One region of the Streptomyces sp. NPDC104202 genome, then DNA from elsewhere that is predicted to be linked to it. Evidence: riboswitches for the same ligand, from Rfam matches in the RefSeq annotation. Region 1 holds a riboswitch; the other holds the start of a gene.
The links. A riboswitch is a leader RNA that binds a small molecule or an ion and turns the genes downstream of it on or off. The one in region 1 is predicted to bind glycine.
Positions count from the first base shown of each region.

Region 2: another riboswitch for glycine. It lies ahead of gcvT (glycine cleavage system aminomethyltransferase GcvT); the one in region 1 lies ahead of gcvP (aminomethyl-transferring glycine dehydrogenase).

Region 1 is NZ_JBVJMN010000099.1:8,285-19,559, forward strand. It holds gene ACZ60W_RS35890 (MerR family transcriptional regulator) at 63-680, shown strand; gene ACZ60W_RS35895 (DNA polymerase IV) at 765-2,153, shown strand; gene ACZ60W_RS35900 (PRC-barrel domain-containing protein) at 2,252-2,617, opposite strand; glycine riboswitch at 2,731-2,830, shown strand; gene gcvP (aminomethyl-transferring glycine dehydrogenase) at 3,010-5,895, shown strand; gene ACZ60W_RS35910 (DUF5999 family protein) at 5,975-6,181, opposite strand; gene ACZ60W_RS35915 (hypothetical protein) at 6,515-7,105, opposite strand; gene ACZ60W_RS35920 (glutamate-cysteine ligase family protein) at 7,587-9,086, shown strand; gene ACZ60W_RS35925 (CPBP family intramembrane glutamic endopeptidase) at 9,233-10,015, shown strand; gene ACZ60W_RS35930 (PhzF family phenazine biosynthesis protein) at 10,225-11,034, opposite strand; partial or broken gene ACZ60W_RS35935 (ABC transporter permease) at 11,213-11,275, opposite strand, start outside.
Region 2 is NZ_JBVJMN010000019.1:3,329-14,603, reverse strand. It holds gene ACZ60W_RS15025 (thiopeptide-type bacteriocin biosynthesis protein) at 1-262, shown strand, start outside; gene ACZ60W_RS15020 (ABC transporter permease) at 339-1,169, opposite strand; gene ACZ60W_RS15015 (ABC transporter ATP-binding protein) at 1,166-2,155, opposite strand; gene ACZ60W_RS15010 (FAD-dependent monooxygenase) at 2,472-3,692, shown strand; gene ACZ60W_RS15005 (L-serine ammonia-lyase) at 3,928-5,298, opposite strand; gene ACZ60W_RS15000 (serine hydroxymethyltransferase) at 5,452-6,711, opposite strand; gene gcvH (glycine cleavage system protein GcvH) at 6,744-7,124, opposite strand; gene gcvT (glycine cleavage system aminomethyltransferase GcvT) at 7,202-8,326, opposite strand; glycine riboswitch at 8,487-8,586, opposite strand; gene ACZ60W_RS14985 (AAA family ATPase) at 8,745-9,407, shown strand; gene ACZ60W_RS14980 (enhanced serine sensitivity protein SseB) at 9,528-10,268, shown strand; gene ACZ60W_RS14975 (enhanced serine sensitivity protein SseB C-terminal domain-containing protein) at 10,372-11,163, shown strand.

The DNA of each region.
Region 1 (11,275 bases):
TGACGCACCCCGAGTGACTGCCTACCTTCGTGTGGGCAGGTCAAGGACGGAGGGTCGGCGTGATGAGCAGCGCGGACGGTACGGCAGGGAGCTCGCTCGGACGCGTGTCCGGGGGGAGCGGTCCGTATCCGCTTCACGGCAGTGTGGGCGACTTCGGGACGGACGCGGATGCGGACGTGACGGCCGAGACGATCGGGTACCGGGGACCGACGGCCTGCGCGGCCGCCGGGATCACCTACCGGCAGCTGGACTACTGGGCGCGCACGGGGCTCGTGGAGCCGAGCGTGCGGCCCGCGTACGGGTCGGGGACGCAGCGCCTCTACAGCTTCCGCGACGTCGTGGTGCTGAAGATCGTCAAGCGGTTCCTGGACACCGGGGTGGCCCTGCAGAACATCCGGGCGGCGGTGCAGCACCTGCGCGCCCGGGGCTTTCGCGACCTGGAGCGGATGACGCTCATGAGCGACGGCGCCACGGTGTACGAGTGCTCCTCGCCGGACGAGGTCGTCGACCTGCTCCAGGGCGGGCAGGGCGTCTTCGGCATCGCCGTCGGCGTGGTGTGGCGGGACGTGGAGTCGGCGCTCTCGCAGCTGCACGGGGAGCGGGTCGACACGGGCGAGACGCTCGTCGGGCACAACCCGGGCGACGAGCTGGCCCGGCGGCGGCGCGACAAGGCGGTCTGAGCGACCCCCGTGCCGGCCGGTGGCGGGTGGACCGGCCGCCCGGGTACGGGGCCGTTGTCAGTGGCGTAAGGCAGCATCGGAACCGTGAGAGCCGCGCCGACGATCCTGCATCTCGACATGGATGCGTTCTTCGCCGCCGCAGAGCAGGCGGCGAAGCCGAGCCTGCGCGGAAAGCCCGTCGTCGTGGGCGGGCTGGGACCGCGGGGCGTGGTCGCGACCGCCTCCTACGAGGCGCGGCGCTTCGGGGTGCACTCGGCGATGCCGATGGGGCAGGCGCGGCGGCTCGCGCCGAACGCCGCCTACCTGGTGCCGCGCTTCGCCTTCTACCGGTCGATCAGCGAGCAGGTCATGGAGTTGCTCGGCCGGCTCTCGCCGCTCGTGGAGCCGCTCAGCCTCGACGAGGCGTTCGTGGACCTGGAGGCCGGCGGGGTCGCCGACGACAGCGCGGGCGCCCGGGCCGCGGGGGAGCGGCTGCGGGCCGACATCCTGGCGACGACGGGGCTGACCGGCTCCGTGGGGCTCGCCGGGTCGAAGATGATCGCGAAGATCGCCTCGGAGGAGGCCAAGCCGAACGGCCTCGTCCTGATCGAGCCCGGCACCGAGCGGGAGCTGCTGGGCCCGCGGTCGGTGCGGATCCTGCCGGGTGTCGGGCCGGCGACCGGGGAGCACCTGCGGCGGGCCGGGATGACCACGGTGACCGACCTCGCGGAGGCGGGCGAGGACGAGCTCGTGCGGCTGCTGGGGCGGGCGCACGGGGCGTCGCTGCACCGGATGGCCCTGGGCCACGACGACCGGCCCGTGGTCGCCGAGCGCGACGCCAAGTCGGTCTCCGTCGAGGACACCTTCGACGTGGACCTGCACGACCGGGTGCGCATCCGGGTGGAGGTCGAGCGGCTCGCCGACCGGTGCGTGGGGCGGCTGCGGGCCTCGGGCCACTCGGGCCGGACGATCGTCCTGAAGGTCCGGCGCTACGACTTCTCGACGCTGACCCGGTCCGAGACGCTGCGGGGTCCCACGGACGATCCCGCCGTCGTGCGCGAGGCCGTCGGACGGCTCCTGGAGGCGGTGGACACCACCGGTGGCGTACGGCTCCTCGGCGTCGGGGTGAGCGGGCTGGCGGACTACACGCAGGAGGACCTCTTCGCGCAGGCGGCCGGCGCGGCGGAGGGGGTCGGTGAGCCGGCGCCCGACGAGGGCGTTTCCACGGCCCTGAGCACCCCCGAGGGCGCCTCGGGCGATGCGGATGGTGCCGAGGGGCCGGGTGGGGCGCCCGAGCCCGTGGAGCGCCACTGGGCGCCCGGGCACGACGTCCGGCACGCGGTCCACGGTCCCGGCTGGGTGCAGGGCAGCGGCCTCGGACGGGTCACCGTCCGGTTCGAAGAACCTGGGTCGACCGCCCCGGGGCGGGTTCGGACGTTCGCCGTGGACGATCCCGACCTGGTGGCGGGGGAACCGCTGCCGCTCGTGGGATAGGCCCCGTCCGCCGCGGCGGACGGGCGGGCCGGTCGCCGCGGACCGGGGCGGCCGGGCTCGGCCCGCCCGCGGGTGGGGGAGGGCCGGGGCGCGGAGCGTCAGGAGCCGGCGAGCCGGCCGAAGTCGGTGTCGGGGTGGTCGGAGGGGGGCGGGGGCAGGGCGAGGCTGTAGTGGCGGTACAGCTGGAGTTCCTGCTCGGGGGAGAGGTGACGGCCCACGCCGAAGTCGGGGGCGTCCCTGATGAGGGCGCGTTCGTAGGGGATGTGGAGCCCGTCGTCGAGCAGGTCGCTCGGGTCCAGGGGCACGAACGCGTCCCGGCTGAAGAGTCCGGTGCGGACCGCGGCCCACTCCGGGACGCCGGTCGCGTCGTCCAGGTACACCTCGTCCACGGTGCCGATCTTGTGTCCGTTCCGGTCGTACGCCTTGCGGCCGATCAGGCTGCGCGGATCGATGTCGGTCTGCACGGTCCCTCCAACTGGTCGCAACTGCTCTACACCCCTACCAAAGTGCACAACTGGGATGTCGGCCACTTGAGCGATGGCAGCCACAACCGCGCTGGTAGGCTGGCTGTGGCTGTCGACCCCGTGCGGGAGAGTCCCCCGGAGAAACCTTCCGGTGGGCGCCGAAGGAGCAAATCCTCCCCGGAATCTCTCAGGCCCCTGTACCGCGCGGACGAGGTCACTCTGGAAAGCAGAGCGGATGCCCGACGGTGTCCCGCTCTCACCGACGGTGAAAGCCGGCGTGCCGTGAGGCGTGCCGGTGAAACTCTCAGGTTGAGATGACAGAGGGGGAGGCCGTCCGGGTACCCGCGCCGTGGTGCCCCTCGCAGGTCGTGACGACCAGGAGGCCTCCGTACATGACCGCCAACCGCATTCCGCTCTCCGAGCTCGAGCAGGGCATCCCGTTCGAGCAGCGGCACATCGGCCCCGACGCCGAGGCGCGGGCCAAGATGCTCGCCCAGGTCGGATACGGCTCGCTCGACGAGCTCACCGCCGCCGCGGTGCCGGACGTGATCAAGAACACCGAGGCGCTGGGGCTTCCCTCCGCGCGCACCGAGGCCGAGGTCCTCGCCGAGCTGCGCTCGCTCGCCGACCGCAACCAGGTCCTGGCCCCGATGATCGGCCTCGGCTACTACGGCACCTTCACCCCGCCGGTCATCCTCCGCAACGTCATGGAGAACCCGGCCTGGTACACGGCGTACACGCCCTACCAGCCGGAGATCTCCCAGGGCCGCCTGGAGGCCCTGCTGAACTTCCAGACGACGGTCGCCGACCTGACCGGCCTGCCCACCTCGGGCGCCTCCCTCCTCGACGAGGGCACCGCCGCCGCCGAGGCCATGGCGCTGTCCCGCCGCGTCGGCAAGGTCAAGAACGGCGTCTTCCTCGTCGACGCCGACGCCCTGCCCCAGACGATCGCCGTCATCGAGACCCGCGCCGAGCCCACCGGCGTCGAGGTCGTCGTCGCCGACCTCTCCGAGGGCATCCCGGCCGAGGTCGCCGAGCGCGGCGTCTTCGGCGTCCTCCTCCAGTACCCCGGCGCCTCCGGTGCCGTCCGTGACATCAAGGCCGTCGTCGACCAGGCCCACGGGCTCGGCGCGATCGTCACCGTCGCCGCCGACCTGCTCGCGCTGACCCTGCTCACCTCGCCCGGCGAGCTCGGCGCCGACATCGCCGTCGGCACGACCCAGCGGTTCGGCGTGCCCATGGGCTTCGGCGGTCCGCACGCCGGCTACATGGCCGTCCAGGACAAGCACGCGCGCTCCCTCCCCGGCCGCCTGGTCGGCGTCTCCGTCGACGCCGACGGCAACCGCGCCTACCGCCTCGCGCTGCAGACCCGCGAGCAGCACATCCGCCGCGAGAAGGCGACCAGCAACATCTGCACCGCGCAGGTCCTGCTCGCCGTCATGGCCGGCATGTACGCCGTCTACCACGGCCCGGACGGCCTGAGGCAGATCGCCCAGCGCACTCACCGGTACGCCGCCATCCTCGCCGCGGGCCTGACCGCCGGCGGCGTGGAGCTCACCCAGGGCACCTTCTTCGACACCCTCACCGCCCGCGTCCCGGGCAAGGCCGACGAGGTCGTGGCCGCCGCCCGCGAGGCCGGCGTCAACCTCTTCCGCGTCGACGCCGACCGCGTGTCGATCTCCTGCGACGAGACCACCGGCCGCGAGCAGCTCGCCGCCGTCTGGGGCGCCTTCGGCGTCACCGCCGACGTCGAGGCGCTGGACGCCGTCACCGAGGACGCGCTGCCGGCCGCGCTGCTGCGCACCGACTCGTACCTGACCCACCCGGTCTTCCACGCGCACCGCTCCGAGACGTCGATGCTGCGCTACCTGCGCAAGCTGGCCGACCGCGACTACGCGCTGGACCGCGGCATGATCCCGCTCGGCTCCTGCACGATGAAGCTCAACGCCACGACCGAGATGGAGGCGGTGACCTGGCCCGAGTTCGGGCAGATGCACCCCTTCGCCCCCGTCGAGCAGGCCCAGGGCTACGTCACGCTCATCACCGAGCTGGAGGAGCGCCTCGCCGAGGTCACCGGCTACGACAAGGTGTCGATCCAGCCGAACGCCGGCTCCCAGGGCGAGCTGGCCGGCCTCCTCGCGGTCCGCGCCTACCACCGCGCCAACGGCGACGAGCAGCGCACGGTCTGCCTCATCCCGTCCTCCGCGCACGGCACCAACGCCGCCTCCGCGGTCATGGCCGGCATGAAGGTCGTCGTCGTCAAGACCGCCGACGACGGCGAGGTCGACGTCGAGGACCTGCGCGCCAAGATCGCGCAGTACCGCGACGAGCTGTCGGTGCTGATGATCACCTACCCGTCGACGCACGGCGTCTTCGAGGAGCACGTCGCCGACATCTGCGCCGAGGTCCACGAGGCCGGCGGCCAGGTGTACGTCGACGGCGCCAACCTCAACGCCCTCGTCGGCCTGGCCAAGCCCGGCCACTTCGGCGGCGACGTCTCCCACCTGAACCTGCACAAGACCTTCTGCATCCCGCACGGCGGCGGCGGTCCCGGTGTCGGCCCGGTCGGCGTCCGCGCCCACCTCGCCCCGTACCTGCCCAACCACCCGCTCCAGCCCACCGCGGGCCCGGAGACCGGCGTCGGCCCGATCTCGGCCGCCCCGTGGGGCTCCGCCGGCATCCTGCCGATCTCGTGGTCGTACGTCCGCCTGATGGGCGGCGAGGGCCTCAAGCGCGCCACCCAGGTCGCCGTCCTCGCGGCGAACTACATCGCCAAGCGCCTGGAGCCGCACTTCCCGGTGCTCTACACCGGCCCGGCCGGGCTGGTCGCCCACGAGTGCATCGTGGACCTGCGTCCGCTGTCGAAGGCGACCGGCGTCACCGTCGACGACATCGCGAAGCGCCTCATCGACTACGGCTTCCACGCCCCGACGATGTCCTTCCCGGTGGCCGGCACGCTCATGATCGAGCCGACCGAGTCCGAGGACCTCACCGAGCTGGACCGCTTCTGCGACACGATGATCGCGATCCGCGCCGAGATCGAGAAGGTCGCCTCGGGCGAGTGGCCCGCCGAGGACAACCCGCTGCACAACGCGCCGCACACCGCGGCCGCGCTGGGCGGCGAGTGGAACCACCCGTACACCCGTGACGAGGCGGTCTTCCCCGCCGGCGTCTCGGCCGCCGACAAGTACTGGCCGCCGGTGCGCCGCATCGACGGCGCCTTCGGCGACCGCAACCTGGTCTGCTCCTGCCCGCCCATGGACGAGTACGACCACTGAGCACGCACCGAGGGCCGGCCCGGAGGATCTCCTCCGGGCCGGCCCTCGGCGTTTCCCGTGCGCCGGACGCGCCGCCCGCTCAGGCGGCGGTCGTCACCCGTCCCGTCGTCAGCGGCCGGTGCGGGGCGATGATCTGCCCGTCCGGCAGGAGCTCACCGGTGTCCTCGAAGAGCAGGACGCCGTTGCACAGCAGGCTCCAGCCCTGTTCCGGATGGTGCGCCATCGGTCGGGCCGCCTCCCGGTCGGCGGAGTCGGCGGTGGGACAGGCAGGCTGATGCTGGCACATGGGTGGGTTCTTTCGCTGCGTCGTGGTGGATGTCCTGCGGCTGTTCGCGCTCATCGCCGCCCCCGTCGGTCGGTTCGGTCCGTTCCCAGTCTTGCCCCACGGACGGTCTTCCGCAGGTATTTCACGTCAGCTCGTCCTCTCCGGGGAAGACGCATCACCCGCAGGGGCGGTTCAGGTCAACTGCACCGTCTCTTCGGGTGGTTCGGGGTGGTCCCAGCGGGCTAGTCCGTCCGGTGGGGGGTGTGTTCGGGGCGCTCGTTCGAGCGCGCGCCCCGGGCAGCAGTGCGCCCCGTGACCCGACCGGGCCACGGGGCGTGGGGCGCGTGGGATGGATCAGGCGGGCGCCGCCGAGCCCAGGAGGGGCGGCGGCGCGAGACGCGTACTGAGGACGGGCAGGAGGTCGGCGACCTGGTACGGCCGGTGGGCCGCGATCCCCGGCGGGGCGGGGGCCAGCGGCACCATCAGGTCGGCCGCGGCCGGGGCGGTGGCCGTGCCGGCCGCGTCCGGTTCGGCGTGCAGCCAGAGGGTCAGCATGTAGAGCTCCGGCACGGACAGCAGCCGTGGCTCGTACGCGCCCGGCAGCGTCTCGGCCTGGAGCAGCGCCCGCTCCGTCGCGGTGACGTACGGTCCCTCGAAGAAGTGCGAGAAGGTCCAGCCGTCCGGGGTGAGCATGGTGTCCGCGGCCGCGATCGTCCGCTCCCCGTGCCGGATCAGGAAGCGCCAGCCGGCGAGCCGGGTGCGGGGCGCGATCCCGGGGGCTCCTGCGACGCCGAGGACGTGCACGGGCAGCGGGTGTTCGGGGCTCAGTGGTCCCTGCGCGGCCCGCAGAGCGGGCGTTCGGGCCTCGCGGACGGCGGTCGGCGAACCGAGGGCCGCGAGCACACTGCGGAGGGCCGGCACGGGTGCCGGGGAGGGTCGGAGCATGGTGGGTCGCCTCTCGCTCAGGAGACACGGTGACGCGTGGGCAGGTACGACGGCGCTGTCGGCGGCGGGGCCAGAGAGGGGGCCATGAGGCCATGGCCGGGCGCCAACACTCTGCCTCGTCCGCGGAGTTTATACGACACGTGTTCACACAGTGTTTCCGCTAGACGCCGCCGATATTCCTGACAAGGCGTCATCGAGCCTTAATCCAGGGGCTTCCGGGCGGAATCTAAGCCACCTCTCGCCGCTCACCTGCGAATTCGGCGCGACGGGGGACGGCCGAATTGTGCCCCCGGCTTCCCGAACAATAGGACGCCGGTATATGTCGCGCGTTCCTTGCCCCCGGAATGTGCCGGTGGTGCTCTCCGTCCAGCCTATCGGCCAACCGCCCCGTTCCGCAGGCGTTGTCGATCAATGGGGTGGGCATCATCGTCCGTGACACACGGCCGTCGCGGCGGCTGAACACTCGGGGAGGGACGCTTCGATGGGGGAGAAGGTCGTGGCCGACGGGTTCGGCCCGTCCGACCGACAGCACTACCGGAGAAAACTCCAGCAGTGCCTCGCGGGACTCGCGAGACTGCTGGCGGAGAAGAGGTTCGACCGGCCGCGCAATCTCATGGGCGTGGAGATCGAACTCAATCTCGCCGGTGCCGACGGGCTGCCCCGCATGCTCAACGGACCCGTTCTCGAAAAGATCGCGAGCGCCGATTTCCAGACGGAACTCGGAATGTTCAACCTCGAAGTGAACATCGCCCCGCACCAGTTGGGGGGCCGTGTTTTCGACCGGCTCGCGGAGGAGATCGGCACCAGCCTCGGATACGCCGACCGCAAGGCCGCCGAACTCGACGCCGGCGTCGTCATGATCGGCATACTCCCCACGCTCGCCCAGAGCGACCTGGTCTTCGAGAACCTGTCGGCGGCCGACCGCTACTCCCTGCTCAACGACCAGATCCTCGCCGCCCGCGGCGAGGACTTCACGCTCGACATCCACGGCGTCGAACGGCTGCTGTGCACCTCGGAGTCGATCGTTCCCGAGGCCGCCTGCACCTCGGTCCAGCTCCACCTCCAGGTGACGCCAGCCCGCTTCGCCGCCGTGTGGAACGCGGCGCAGGCCGTGTCCGCCGTGCAGATCGCGCTCGGCGCCAACGCGCCCTTCGTCTTCGGCCGGGAACTGTGGCGCGAGTCCAGGCCGCCGCTCTTCCTCCAGGCCACCGACACCCGCCCGCCCGAGCTGCAGTCCCAGGGCGTCCGCCCCCGGACCTGGTTCGGCGAGCGGTGGGTGGACTCGGTGTACGACCTCTTCGAGGAGAACGTCCGCTACTTTCCCGCCCTGCTGCCCATCTGCGACGAGGAGGACCCGCTCCTCGTCCTCGACCGGGGCGACGTGCCGCGGCTCCAGGAGCTGGTCCTGCACAACGGCACCGTCTACCGCTGGAACCGGCCCGTCTACGGCTGGGTCGACGGCGTCCCCCACCTGCGCGTGGAGAACCGCGTGCTGCCGGCCGGGCCGACCGTCGCCGACGTCATCGCCAACGCGGCCTTCTACTACGGTCTCGTGCGCTCGCTCGCCGACGACCCGCGGCCCGTCTGGAAGCGCCTGGCCTTCGAGGACGCCGAGGCCAACTTCGACGCCGCCTGCCGCCACGGCATCGAGGCCGAGCTGCGGTGGCCCCGTCCCGGACGCGCGGGCGGGGTCGCGACGCTGCCGGCGGTACGGCTCGTCCTCGACGAACTGCTGCCGCTGGCCGCCGCCGGACTCGACGCCTGGCACATCGAACCGGCCGACCGCGACCACTACCTCGGCATCATCGAGCAGCGCTGTCTGCGCCGGGTGAACGGCGCCTCCTGGCAGGCCGACACCTTCCACCGCGCCCTGGAGTCCGGCCTCGACCGGGAGGCGGCCCTCGCGGCGACCACCCGGCGCTACCGGACGCTGATGCACGGCGGGGAGCCCGTCCACACCTGGCCGGCCGGCATCGGCTGACCCGTCACCGGGGGTCCCCACAGCGACGTGGGCGATCATGTCAGGGTGGTCGCGTGCGGACGGGGACCGACCGTTCCGGACGAGGCCGCCGGATCGGCGTGCGCCCGCGACGGGAACTGGAGACAGGTGTGGTGTCGGAGCAATACATCAGGGACGCTTCCCTGCCCCCCGAGAGCCTGCCGCGCAAGCTCCTGCGCGACGAGACCCTGATCGTCCTCGCCCTCTCGCTCGGCGCCAGCGCGCTGTCGTCGCTCATCAGCTTCGTCGGCTCCCTGACCAGGCCCGGCGCGCTGAAGGAGCAGGCGGCGACGCTCAACGGCTCGTACGCGCCCGGGCGGCCGTGGCTCGACCTGTCCTGGCAGCTCTTCGGCATCGCCACGGCGCTGGTGCCGGTCGTGCTCGTGGCCCATCTGCTCACACGGGAGGGCGCCGGGCTGCGGGCCATCGGCTTCGACCGGACGCGGACCTGGTTCGACCTGGGTCGCGGGACGCTGGTCGCCGCCGGCATCGGCAGCGCGGGCCTCGCCTTCTACCTGGCGGCGCGGGCGTCCGGCTTCAACCTGACGGTGGTGCCGGAGTCGCTGCCCGAGGTGTGGTGGAAGTACCCGGTCCTGATCCTCTCGGCGGTACAGAACTCCGTCCTGGAGGAGGTCATCGTCGTCGGGTACCTGCTGCGCAGGCTGGGCCAGCTGGGCTGGAGCCCGATGGCCGCGCTGGTGGCCAGCTCCGTCCTGCGCGGCTCGTACCACCTCTACCAGGGCGTCGGCGGCTTCCTCGGCAACGTCGTCATGGGCGTCGTCTTCGTCCTGCTGTACCGCCGCTGGGGCAGGGCCGGCCCGCTGGTCGTGGCGCACGCCCTGCTCGACATCGTCGCCTTCGTCGGATACGGGCTGCTCGCCGGGAAGGTGGACTGGCTGCCCACCGGGTGAGGGGCGCGTGTCGGGGGCGCGTGTCGGGGGCGCGGAAAACGCGCCGCCGGGACCGCGCGCCGGAACGCGTACGGGTGCGCGGGAGCCGGCAGGGATCTGTGCGCGGGGGACCCGTGCAGGGGGAGGGGCGTGTCGCCTGAGGCGTACGCCCCTCCCCCTCCGTCGTCCCGTCCCCTTCCGCCCGAGCGTCCGGCGTGTTCGCCCGTGCGTCAGGCGTGCAGGTCGCCGTCGATCACGGTCACGGCCCGGCCGGACAGCAGGGTGCGCTCGCCGAGCAGGCGGGTGCGGACGAGACCGGTGCGGGCGCCGCCCTGGAACCCGGTCAGGTCCGCGCGCCCCAGCCGGGCGGACCACAGGGGGGCGAGCGCCGTGTGGGCGCTGCCGGTGACCGGGTCCTCGTCGATGCCGACGGCGGGGAAGAAGCCGCGGGAGACGAAGTCGTATCCGCTGTCGGGGCGTTCGGCGACGGCGGTCGCGATGATCCCCCGGGAGGAGAGCGACTTCAGGGCGGCGAAGTCCGGTGTGAGGGAGCGGACGGTGGCCTCGTCGCGCAGCTCGACGACCAGGTCGCCGATGTGGGCGGCCGTGTCGTGGACGGCGACCACCTCGGCGCCGAGGGCCTTGGCCAGCCCGTCGGGCACGGCGACGGGGGTGAGGGAGGAGGTCGGGAAGTCCATCGTGATCGTGCCGTCCGCCTCGGCGGTGGCGCCCAGGACGCCGGAGCGCGTCGCGAAGCGCACCGTCCCCTCCGTGGCGCCGGCGCCGTGCAGGACGTGGGCCGTCGCCAGTGTGGCGTGGCCGCACATGTCGACCTCGGTCGTGGGGGTGAACCAGCGTAGGGCCCAGTCCGCGTCACCGCCGGCGGGCAGCGGGTGGGCGAAGGCGGTCTCGGAGAGGTTGACCTCCGCGGCGACCTCCTGGAGCCAGGTGTCCTCCGGGAAGGAGTCGAGGAGCAGGACCCCCGCGGGGTTCCCCGAGAAGGGCCGGTCGGTGAAGGCGTCGACGATTCGGATGCGCATGTCAGCGACCGTACAAGGGCCGGAAATCGCGGGGCCAAGGCCAATCGCGGAGAACTGGACCGTCCGCCCCCGCCGTCTCGGAGGCATCTCGGTGCTCCGTGGGTCCTGGGGTGGGGGACGACCCGGGGGTCCGGGTCGTCCGGCCGTCGGAGCGCTTCTTCCCGCGTCGCCACGGCTCCTACCGGGGGTCGCGGTCGAACTGGGCTTTGGACCAGCGGTATCCGAGTGCGGTGAGGGCCAG
Region 2 (11,275 bases), on a different contig from region 1:
GGTGACCCTCGACCCGGGCGCCCACGGCCCGTTCGCCGGCTGGCACGCCCGTCTCGCCGCCCACGCCGACGAGATCCGCGCGCACTCCCCGGCCCACCCCGGCATGGTCCTCTTCTCGCACGCGCACATGCTCCACAACCGGCTGGGCCTGAGCCTCCTGGAGGAGCTCCGCACCTACGCGGTGCTCGCCCACGCCTTCCCCGTACCGGAGCACACCCCGATGCCGCGCGGCGCCGCTTCCCCGGCGGTGCCCGTCCCCTGACCCCCGCCCCCCCACGGGGAGTCACGAAAGGCCCGGCCGGTTTCCCCGGCCGGGCCTTTTCGTGGTGCTCGCCCCGCTACTCGGGGCGCGGGTCCCAGCGGAAGCTGCGGACGGCGATCAGGGCGCCGACGACGCCCCAGGCGGCGAGGACCGCGAGGTCGCGCCACTGGAAGCCGGCGTCGTGCGTGAACAGCGCCAGCATCGCGTCGTTGAACGGCTTCACGGGCAGCAGGCCCGCGATCGTGTTCAGCAGCTCCGCGTGGATCGGGAAGTAGCTGCCCGAGATGAAGACCAGCGGGAACTGGATGAACTGCACGACGGCCGGGGCCGCCTCCGAGTTCTTGATCAACGAGGCCACGCCGACGCCGAGCGCGCAGAAGCTCGCCGCGCCGAGCACCAGCGTCACCAGGACCGCGCCCCAGTGGGTGGGCAGGTCGACGCCGTAGAGGGCGCCGATGCCGAAGACCAGGGCGACGTCCACGATGCTGACGACGACGCAGTGCACGAGCAGACCTGCGAAGTACACCCACGCGGGCAGCGGCGTCGCGTGCAGCCGCTTCAGGATGCCGGTCTGCCGGCGCATGGCCAGGACGATCGCGAGCTGGCCGTAGCAGGCGCCGAGCACCGACACGGCGGCGATCACCGGCGTGTAGTACTGCATGCCGGTGAGGCCGAAGAAGAACTCCTGGCCCTCGCTGCCGCTGAACACGGCACCGAAGATGCCGATGATGACGATCGGCAGCACGAAGGTGAAGACCATCGACTGCGGATTGCGCCAGAACGACAGCTGCTCGAAACGGATCTGGTGGGCGAGCAGCGCCAGGGCGCTCCGCTCGCGCGGCGCGGCGGCGCGCGGCGCCGGGGCCGCCGGGGCGGTGTCGGTGGTCGGGGGGATCAGGGTGGTCATGAGCGGCTCCGTCCGGGTCGGCGCCCCCGCCCGGCGGGCGACGTGCGCCCCCGGCCGGACGACGGCGAGGAGGCTTCCTGCTGTACGTACTCGCTGGTCAGGCTGAGGTAGACGTCCTCGAGGGTCGGCTGCTCGACGGTGAGGCGGTCCAGCGGCGTGCCCCGGTCGAGGGCCCAGCCCGTCAGCCGGTGCAGCGCGGTCGTCGGCTCGGTCGTCTCGGCCGTCACCAGGCCGTCCTCCACGTCGCTCACGGCCAGCGGCACGTCGGCGAGCGAGGCGCCGGCCGGCAGCGCGAACCGGATCCGGGTCTGCGCGCTGTCGCGGCCGCCGAGCGTCTCGGGGGTGCCCGAGGCCACGATCCGGCCCTCGGCGATGACCACGACCGAGTCGGCGAGCGCCTGTGCCTCGTCCATGTAGTGGGTGGTCAGCACGATGGTGGTGCCGTCGTCGCGCAGGTTGCGCACGACGTCCCAGGCGCCGCGGCGGGCGTTCGGGTCGAAGCCGGTCGTCGGCTCGTCCAGGAAGAGCAGCCGGGGCCGTCCGACGACGCCGAGCGCCAGGTCGAGCCGCCGCTTCTGGCCGCCCGACAGGTCCTTCACCTTGGCGCCGCGCTTCTCGTCCAGGCCGACGAGGTCGAGCAGTTCGTCGACGTCGCGCGGGTCCGGGTAGTAGCCGGCGTTGCGGGCGACGGTCTCGCGCACCGACAGGTAGGGCTCGACGGCGATGTCCTGGAGCACCAGGCCGACCTGGCCGCGCAGCCAGGCGCCGTCGGCCTTCACGCCGGGGTCGCGCCCGAGGACCTCGACGCGTCCGCCGTCGCGGTCGCGGAAGCCCTCCAGGATCTCCAGGGTGGTGGTCTTGCCCGCGCCGTTCGGCCCGAGCAGGGCGAAGATCTCGCCCTCGGCGACGGTGAAGTCGACGCCGCGGACGGCCTCGTGGTCGCCGTACCGCTTCTGCAGGCCTTCGACGGCCACCGCGGCGGTCACCGCGGTCCCTCGGCTCGTGTCATCTGTCTCTCCCGGTGGTGTCGTGGGACGTCGTGGGGTCGTCGCCCGCAGACGGACTCCGGGGCGCGGCCTCGACGTTAGGGGCGCGGGGGAGGCGCGGAGCGGTGGCGCCGGGGCGCCGGTGACGCACGTCATGGAAGCCGCGACAGTTGTCAGCCCCGGGCGTGACCCGCGTTGCCGGGGGCCTGCGGGCCGCCCATGCTCGGGGTGCGGCGGACGGCCGGGACGCGGGGGGACCGCGGCCGGCGACGCCGACGGTGCCGACACAGCAGCGACGCGGAAGGCGGTCTCAAAGGTGCGGTTCGGGGATCTGGACGAGTGGGGAGCGGAGGAGCGGCCGCACGTCTCGGTGGTCGGCGCCGGCATCGGCGGACTGACGCTGGCCGGTGCGCTCTCCTCCATGGGCATTCCGTACACGGTGTACGAACAGACGCGGCGGCTCGCGGAGGTGGGGGCCGGGGTCCAGCTGTCGCCGAACGCGGTCCGGCCGCTCCTGCGGCTCGGCCTCGGCCCCGCCCTGCGCGAGCGGGCGGTGGCGATCGAGGCCATGGAGGTCCGGGGGTGGAGCGGGCGGCCGATCGCCCGGACGCCGCTGGGTGCCGCGTGCGAGGGGATGTTCGGGGCGCCGTACTACGCGGTGCACCGCGCGCATCTGCACGACGCGCTGCTCTCGCTGGTCGAGCCCGGCGCCCTCAAGCTGGGCGAGCGGCTGAGCGGGGCCCGCGAGACGGGCCCGGCCGGGGTGGCGCTGGCCTTCGAGGACGGCACGGTCCGCGACGCGGAGCTGGTGGTGGGCGCCGACGGCATCCACTCGACGGTCCGCGAGACCTTCCGGCGCGACGAGCCGGTCTTCTCGGGGCTCGGGATCTACCGGGGCCTGGTGCCGGTGGACGCGCTCCCGGACACGGCCCGCGAGCCCCTGGTGCGGCTCTGGCTCGGTCCGGGCGGGCACTTCGTCTGCTACCCGGTCGCGGCGGGGGAGTACCTGAGCTTCGCGGCGACCGTGCCGATGGCCGATTCGCCGGGCGAGTCCTGGTCGGCCCCCGGCGACCCGGAGGCGCTGCGCGCGGTCTTCGGCGGCTGGACGGGGCTGGTCGCGGACGTCGTGGCGGCCGTGGAGACGACCCACCAGTGGGCGCTGCACGACCGTCCGCCGCTGGAGGTCTGGTCGTCGCGGCGGCTGACCCTGCTCGGCGACGCGGCCCATCCGATGCTGCCGTTCATGGCGCAGGGCGCCAACCAGGCGGTCGAGGACGCGATGGACCTGGCGGCCTGTCTGGCCGATCCGGCGGCGGCGACGACCGCGGCCCGGCTGGACCGCTACCAGTCGCTGCGGATCCCGCGCACGGCGGAGATCCAGCGCGGTTCGCGCGGCAACGCGGGCATCCTGCACCTGCCCGACGGGCCGGCGCAGCGGCGCCGGGACGCCCGGATGGCGGTGCACGCCTCGCTCCGGGACCGGGCGATGCTGTACGCGCACGAGACGGGCAGGAGCGTGGTGCCGGCCCCGGCGTGATCGGGCTATCGGCCCGGACCTATGGGGCGGCCCTGTCCGCGACGGTCTGCTCGACCCGGCTGCGCAGCCGACGCACACCGCACAGCGACGATCTTCTTCTGCGAGCCCCTCGCTCCGTCGCGCCCGGACGTCTACGTGCTCTGGGTGCGCTACCGACCCGGGCCCCGGCCCGGGCGGCGGCGGCCGCCCGGCCCGGGGAACGCCGGACGGCCGGCGGGCCGCCCGCGGAACGGGCTCAGCACTCGATGATGTTCACCGCGAGACCGCCGCGCGCGGTCTCCTTGTACTTGACGCTCATGTCGGCGCCCGTCTCCTTCATGGTCTTGATGACCTTGTCGAGGGAGACCAGGTGGCTGCCGTCGCCGCGCATCGACATCTTCGCCGCCGTGACGGCCTTGACCGCGGCCATGCCGTTCCGCTCGATGCACGGGATCTGGACCAGGCCGCCGACCGGGTCGCAGGTCAGGCCCAGGTTGTGCTCCATGCCGATCTCGGCCGCGTTCTCCACCTGCTCCGGGGTGCCGCCGAGGACCTCGGCGAGCGCGCCGGCCGCCATCGAGCAGGCCGAGCCGACCTCGCCCTGGCAGCCGACCTCGGCGCCGGAGATCGACGCGTTCTCCTTGAAGAGCATGCCGACCGCGCCGGCCGCCAGCATGAAGCGGACGATGCCCTCGTCGTCGGCGCCGGGCACGAAGTTCGTGTAGTAGTGCAGGACGGCGGGGATGATGCCGGCCGCGCCGTTCGTCGGGGCGGTGACCACCCGGCCGCCCGCCGCGTTCTCCTCGTTCACGGCCATCGCGTAGAGGGTGATCCACTCCATGGCGTGCATCTTCGGGTCGCCCTCGGAGCGGAGCTTGCGCGCCAGGTTCGCGGCGCGCCGGCGCACCTTCAGGCCGCCGGGCAGGATGCCCTCGCGGGACATGCCGCGCGAGACGCAGGACTGCATGACGCGCCAGATCTCCAGGAGGCCCGCGCGGATCTCGTCCTCGGTGCGCCAGGCCTTCTCGTTCTCCATCATCAGCGAGGAGATCGACAGGCCGGTCTCCTTCGCGAGGCGGAGCAGCTCGTCACCGGTGCGGAAGGGGTACTTCAGGACGGTGTCGTCGGGGACGATCGGGTTCTCGCCCCCCACCGCGTCCTCGTCCACGACGAAGCCGCCGCCGACGGAGTAGTACGTCTTCTCCAGGACGAGCCCGCCCTCCGCGTCGTACGCGAAGACCGTCATGCCGTTGGCGTGGTACGGGAGCGCCTTGCGCCGGTGCAGGATCAGGTCGGCGTCGAAGTCGAACGGGATCTCGTGGGCGCCGAGCAGGTTGATCCGGCCGCTCGCCTTGATCCGCTCGAACTCGTCGTCGGCGGTCTCGACGTTCACGGTGCGCGGCGAGTTGCCCTCCAGGCCGAGGAGGACCGCCTTGGGGGTGCCGTGGCCGTGGCCGGTGGCGCCGAGCGAGCCGTACAGCTCGGCCCGTATCGCCGCCGTGTGGGCCAGCAGCCCCTCGTTCTTCAGCCGGCGCGCGAACATCCGCGCCGCGCGCATGGGGCCCACCGTGTGGGAGCTCGACGGGCCGATGCCGATCGAGAACAGGTCGAAGACCGAGATGGCCACGGAAGGACTCCTTGTGGGGGGCTAGACGCCGTTGTCTGCCGGGGTGGTGCAGAAGAGCGTGCGGCGGGGCGTGACGACAAGAGCGGGGGCACCGCGCTCACTGTCCGGTGTGCGCGGTGCCCCGGAGCTTCGTACGAACAAAAGCGTACGAAATTACTTCAGACCGGGGTACAGCGGGTGCTTGTCCGCCAGCGCGGTGACCCGGGCCTTGAGGGACTCGGCGTCGAAGCCGGGCTTCAGGGTCTCCGCGATGATGTCGGCGACCTCGGCGAAGTCCTCGGCCCCGAAGCCGCGGGTGGCGAGCGCCGGCGTCCCGATGCGCAGACCCGAGGTGACCATCGGCGGGCGCGGGTCGTTCGGAACGGCGTTCCGGTTGACCGTGATGCCGACCTCGTGCAGACGGTCCTCGGCCTGCTGGCCGTCCAGCTCGCTGTCGCGCAGGTCGACGAGGAGCAGGTGCACGTCCGTGCCGCCGGACAGGACCGAGACGCCGTGGGCGGTGACGTCGTCCTGCACCAGGCGCTCGGCGATGATGCGGGCGCCGTCCAGGGTGCGCTGCTGGCGCTCCTTGAACTCCTCCGAGGCCGCGACCTTGAAGGAGACGGCCTTGGCCGCGATCACGTGCTCCAGCGGGCCGCCCTGGAAGCCGGGGAAGACCGAGGAGTTCAGCTTCTTCGCGAACTCCTTCTTCGCCAGGATGATGCCGCCGCGGGGGCCGCCGAGCGTCTTGTGCGTGGTGGAGGTGACCACGTCCGCGTACGGGACCGGGTTCGGGTGCAGACCGGCCGCGACCAGGCCCGCGAAGTGGGCCATGTCGACCCACAGGTACGCCTCGACCTCGTCGGCGATCCGGCGGAACTCGGCGAAGTCCAGCTGGCGCGGGTAGGCGGACCAGCCCGCGATGATCACCTTGGGGCGGTGCTCCTTGGCGAGGCGCTCGACCTCGGCCATGTCGACCAGGCCGGCCTCGTCCACGTGGTAGGCGACCACGTCGAACTGCTTGCCCGAGAAGTTCAGGCGCATGCCGTGGGTCAGGTGACCGCCGTGCGCCAGGTCCAGGCCCAGGATCGTGTCGCCCGGCTGGGCGATCGCGAAGAGGGCGGCCTGGTTCGCGGAGGCGCCGGAGTGCGGCTGGACGTTGGCGTACTCGGCGCCGAACAGGTCCTTGATCCGGTCGATCGCGATCTGCTCGGCCACGTCGACGTGCTCGCAGCCGCCGTAGTAGCGGCGGCCCGGGTAGCCCTCGGCGTACTTGTTGGTGAGGACGGAGCCCTGGGCCTCCATGACCGCGACCGGAGCGAAGTTCTCCGAGGCGATCATCTCGAGGGTGGACTGCTGACGGCGGAGCTCGGCGTCGACGGCGGCGGCGACGTCGGGGTCCAGCTCGTGGAGGGGAGTGTTCAGAAGCGACATGAATCGATCCCTAAGGGGTCTCGGGCCCGGTCTCAGTTCCCGGCGGAGAACGCGGTGTACTCGTCGACGGTGAGCAGGTCGTCCGGCTCACCCGCGACGCGCACCTTGAACAGCCAGCCACCCTCGAACGGAGCCGTGTTCACCAGGGACGGGTCGTCCACCACGTCCTGGTTGGCCTCGACGACCTCGCCCGTGACGGGGGAGTAGAGGTCGCTGACGGACTTCGTCGACTCCAGCTCGCCGCAGGTCTCGCCCGCGGTGACGGTGTCGCCGACGGCGGGGAGCTGGGCGTAGACGACGTCACCGAGCGCGTTGGCGGCGAACTCCGTGATGCCGATCGTCGCGACGCCGTCCACGGCGTCCGACAGCCACTCGTGCTCCTTGGTGTAGCGCAGCTGCTGGGGGTTGCTCATGACCTGATTCTCCTGGATCGGGGGAGTACTGATGAACGTGGGTCTTACGGGGTGAGACGCGGAGTGAGACGGATGCGTCACTTCTGGCGCTTGTAGAACGGCAGCGCGACGACCTCGTACGGCTCGTGGGCGCCGCGGATGTCCACACCTACACCCTCGGTGCCCGGAGCGGCGTGCGCCGCGTCCACGTAGGCCATGGCGATCGGCTTGCCGAGCGTCGGGGACGGGGCGCCGGAGGTGACCTCGCCGATCACCACGCCGTCCTTGACGACGGAGAAGCCGGCCCGCGGGACCCGGCGGCCCTCGGCGACCAGACCGACCAGCTTCCGCGGCGGGGCGGTCTCGGCGCGCTCGGCGGCCTTCTCCAGCGCCTCACGGCCGACGAAGCGACCCCCGTTGGTCGTCTTCTCGAACTTCACGACGCGGCCGAGGCCGGCGTCGAAGGGGTTCAGGGCGGTGGTCAGCTCGTGGCCGTACAGCGGCATGCCCGCCTCCAGGCGGAGCGTGTCGCGGCAGGACAGACCGCAGGGGATCAGGCCGACCGGGGCGCCCGCCTCGGTCAGGGCCTTCCAGACGCCCTCGGCGTGCTCCGGCTCGAGGAACAGCTCGAAGCCGTCCTCGCCGGTGTAGCCGGTGCGGGCGATCAGCGCGGGGACGCCCGCGACCGTGCCCGGCAGGCCCGCGTAGTACTTCAGCCCGTCCAGGTCGGCGTCGGTGAGCGACTTCAGGATGCCGGGGGACTCCGGGCCCTGCACCGCGATCAGGGCGTACGCGTCGCGGTCGTCGCGGACCTCGGCGTCGAAGCCCTCCGCGCGCGCCACCAGCGCGTCCAGGACGACCTGCGCGTTCGAGGCGTTGGCGACGACCATGTACTCCGTCTCGCCCAGCCGGTAGACGATCAGGTCGTCGAGGATGCCGCCGTCCTCCCGGCAGATCATCGTGTAGCGGGCGCGGCCCGGGCCCACCGTGGAGATGTTGCCGACCAGCGCGTGGTCGAGGAGCTCGACGGCCTGCGGGCCGGTGACGGTGATCTCGCCCATGTGGGAGAGGTCGAAGAGCCCGGCCCGGGTGCGGACCGCGTTGTGCTCCTCGCGCTCGCTCGCGTACCGCAGCGGCATGTCCCAGCCCGCGAAGTCGGTCATGGTCGCGCCCAGCGAACGATGCAGGGCATCGAGGGCGGTCAGACGGGGGGCAGTGGTCATGGGGTGGCTCCCGGGTCCCAAGGGCGTGATCGGTGACGAAAACACATGACGGGCGAGGACGTCCTCCCCATCTGTCATGGAACCTGAGAGGTTCACCGAGGGCATCCTCGGCTTGCACCTTGGGTGGGGACACGCGAGGTGTCCCGCTTTTCAGATCTGCCTCATCCGCGCGGTACGGGGCCTGAGAGATTCAAGGGAGGGTCTTGCTCCTTCGGCGTCCGGACGCGCTCGGCTGTCCGGAACTCTCCCGCGCGGATTCGAGCGGCCGGTATGCGATTGTGTGGCGACTGTGCGCGCCTGGCGCGCACATCATTGCACGCGGTGTCGGCGGGGCAAATCGCTTGTGTGCCATTACCGTTTCTTTACACTTCTTGGGCAAGGGTCTTCTCAGGTCTCGTGAGACCCGACTGGGGGAGCGATGAGGATCCAGCACACCGGCGCGTACGCGGCCGGCACCGGCATACCGTCCCAGCGTGCCCGCGCCCGGACCCGCCGCCGCGGCCGCCTCCTGCGCGACCTGCGCGAGCGCGGCGGCCGGGGCCCCCGCGCCCTCACCTTCGCCGCCGGTGACCTCGTGGTCGTCTCCGGGCTCCCCGGCAGCGGCAAGTCCACCCTCATGCGCCGCGCCGCCGAGGGCCACGGCATCGACTCCCAGGACGCCCGCGAGCGCTGGGAGGCCCGCATGCCCCGCCTCCTGCCGTACGCCGTCTACCGCCCCCTCGTCCGGCTCGCGCACTACGCCGGACTCCGCCGCGCCCTGCGCTCCGGCGCCAGCGTGACCGTCCACGACTGCGGCACCCAGTCCTGGGTGCGCGGCTGGCTCGCCCGTGAGGCCCGCCGCCGCGGCCGCGCCCTCCACCTCGTCCTGCTCGACGTGACCCCCGACACCGCCCGGGCCGGCCAGCGCGCCCGTGGCCGCGGCGTCTCCGCCTACGCCTTCGCACGCCACCGCAGAGCCGTCGGCCGGCTCCTGCGCGCCGCCGAGTCCGGCGGCCTCCCGCCCGGCTGCGCCTCCGTGACCCTCCTCGACCGCGAGGCCGCCGACACCCTGCGGCGCATCTCCTTCCGCGAGGCCGCCTGACAGCCCCCGGCCCCGTAAGGGCCCGTACCCTTCCCTTTTGGCCACGGCGGCGCCGGGGCGGCGTTAGGGTGCTGCCGGGCGGCCGGTGCGGCAGGCCGTGCGAGAAGGGGAAAGGCGACCGTGGACGTGACGTGGCCGGGCAACGAGCTCGAGGAGGCCCTTGCCGCCTCACTGGGCAACCCCGCGGCGGGCGGACGGCTCGTCGAGGTGCTGGGCCGCAGCGCGGTCTGGGTGCCCCTGCCCAACGGCGGCGGCCCCGACAGTCCCGACCTGGACCTGCCCACCCTGGAGATCGACGGCGCGGCCTACGTCCCCGTCTTCAGCTCCGAGCAGCAGTTCCTCGCCTGTGTCGGAGCCCACATGTCCTTCGCGGTGGCCCCCGCCCGTGACTTCGCCCGCGGTCTTCCCCCGCAGCTCGGCATCGCCGTGAACCCCGGCGGCACCGTCGGCGTCCCGCTGCCGCCGCCGGCCGTGGCCGAACTCTGCCGCACCGGCCGCACCCCGCTCGACGGCCCCGCCTCCGGCGGCCGCGTCCGGCTCTTCGAGCCCGACTGGCAGGACGACCCGGTCGACTTCCTCGCCGCGGCCTCCGCCGAGTTCGAGGCCACCGGCGTCGTCACCAGCGCCCGGCGCGCGCTCGCCAGCGTCGAGGGCACCGAACCCGCCCTCTTCGTCGGCGTCCAGCTGGCCGCCTGGGACGGCGTCGACCGCAACGCGCCCCTGGACGCCCTCGGCAGGGCCCTCGGCCGCGTCGAGGTCGCCTGGCCGGTCAACCTCATCCTGCTCGACATGGCGCAGGACCCGGTCGGCGACTGGATGCTGGAGCGGGTCCGCCCGTTCTACCAGCGCGCCGCCGTGTGAGCGGGCGCCTGTTTAAGCTGAACTGGCCGGTGGGCCGAACGGACTCGGCAGCGGCACGCACGCCGCGCGGACACGGTGGACGGAAGAGGGGCGGGGACCCATGGTGAGCGCGTCAGGCACCGCGGCGGCCGGAGAGGTCGAGCGCATGCTGCGCGAGGTGGCGCCCGGACGCTACGACGCGTACGAGCAGCTGCTGCACGCCCTCGCCGACGGCGAACTCCGGATGCTGCTCTGGCACGGATCGGCCGGCTCCGCCGACGCCCAGTACGGGAACATGGAGGTCGACGGCTTCGGCTACGCCCCCTGCGTCACCTCCGCCCAGGAGCTCGCCGCCTCCGGCTGGAACCGCGGCCACGAGGTCGTCACCGGCCGGGACATCGCCCGCGCCCTCTATCCCGACCGCTGGGGCGTCTGGCTCAATCCGCACGCCCCCGGCGGCGGCGTCGGCATCCCCTGGGCCGACCTGCGCCGGATCGCCACCGGCCTCGACCGGATGCCCGCGGGCCCGCTGCGCGTCACCGAGCCCGCGCTGGAGATCCCGCAGTTCTACGCCCTGCTCACGCAGAACGCGCACCGCACCCCGGTCGTCCGCTCGCTGCGCCGCGGCTGGGTGCAGCCCGCGCTCGGCTCCCCGTACCTCGTCGTCGGCCTCGACCTGTACGACACCTCCGCGGCCGCCGTCGACACCGTCCGCGCGATGATGCGCCAGTCCATCGGCTCCGTGCCCGACGGGCTGCCCGTCTCGACGGTCGCGCTCTCCGATGCGTACGACCCGGTGGCGCTCTGGCTGCGCGCGAACGCCCGCCCCTTCTACGACCGCGAGGCCCACGCCGGCCGCGCCGCCGCCCCCGCCCCGGGGTACGGATACCCGCCGGCGACCCCGTCCGGATACTGAGACGCCTCCCTTCTTCACCCGTGCCCCGGGGGCCCCGCCGGAGCCCCTCGTTCGCCCCAATTGATGAGGTCGAAAGCGCTGTTGGGCGACATGCCCGATTGTGGCGAAGAGG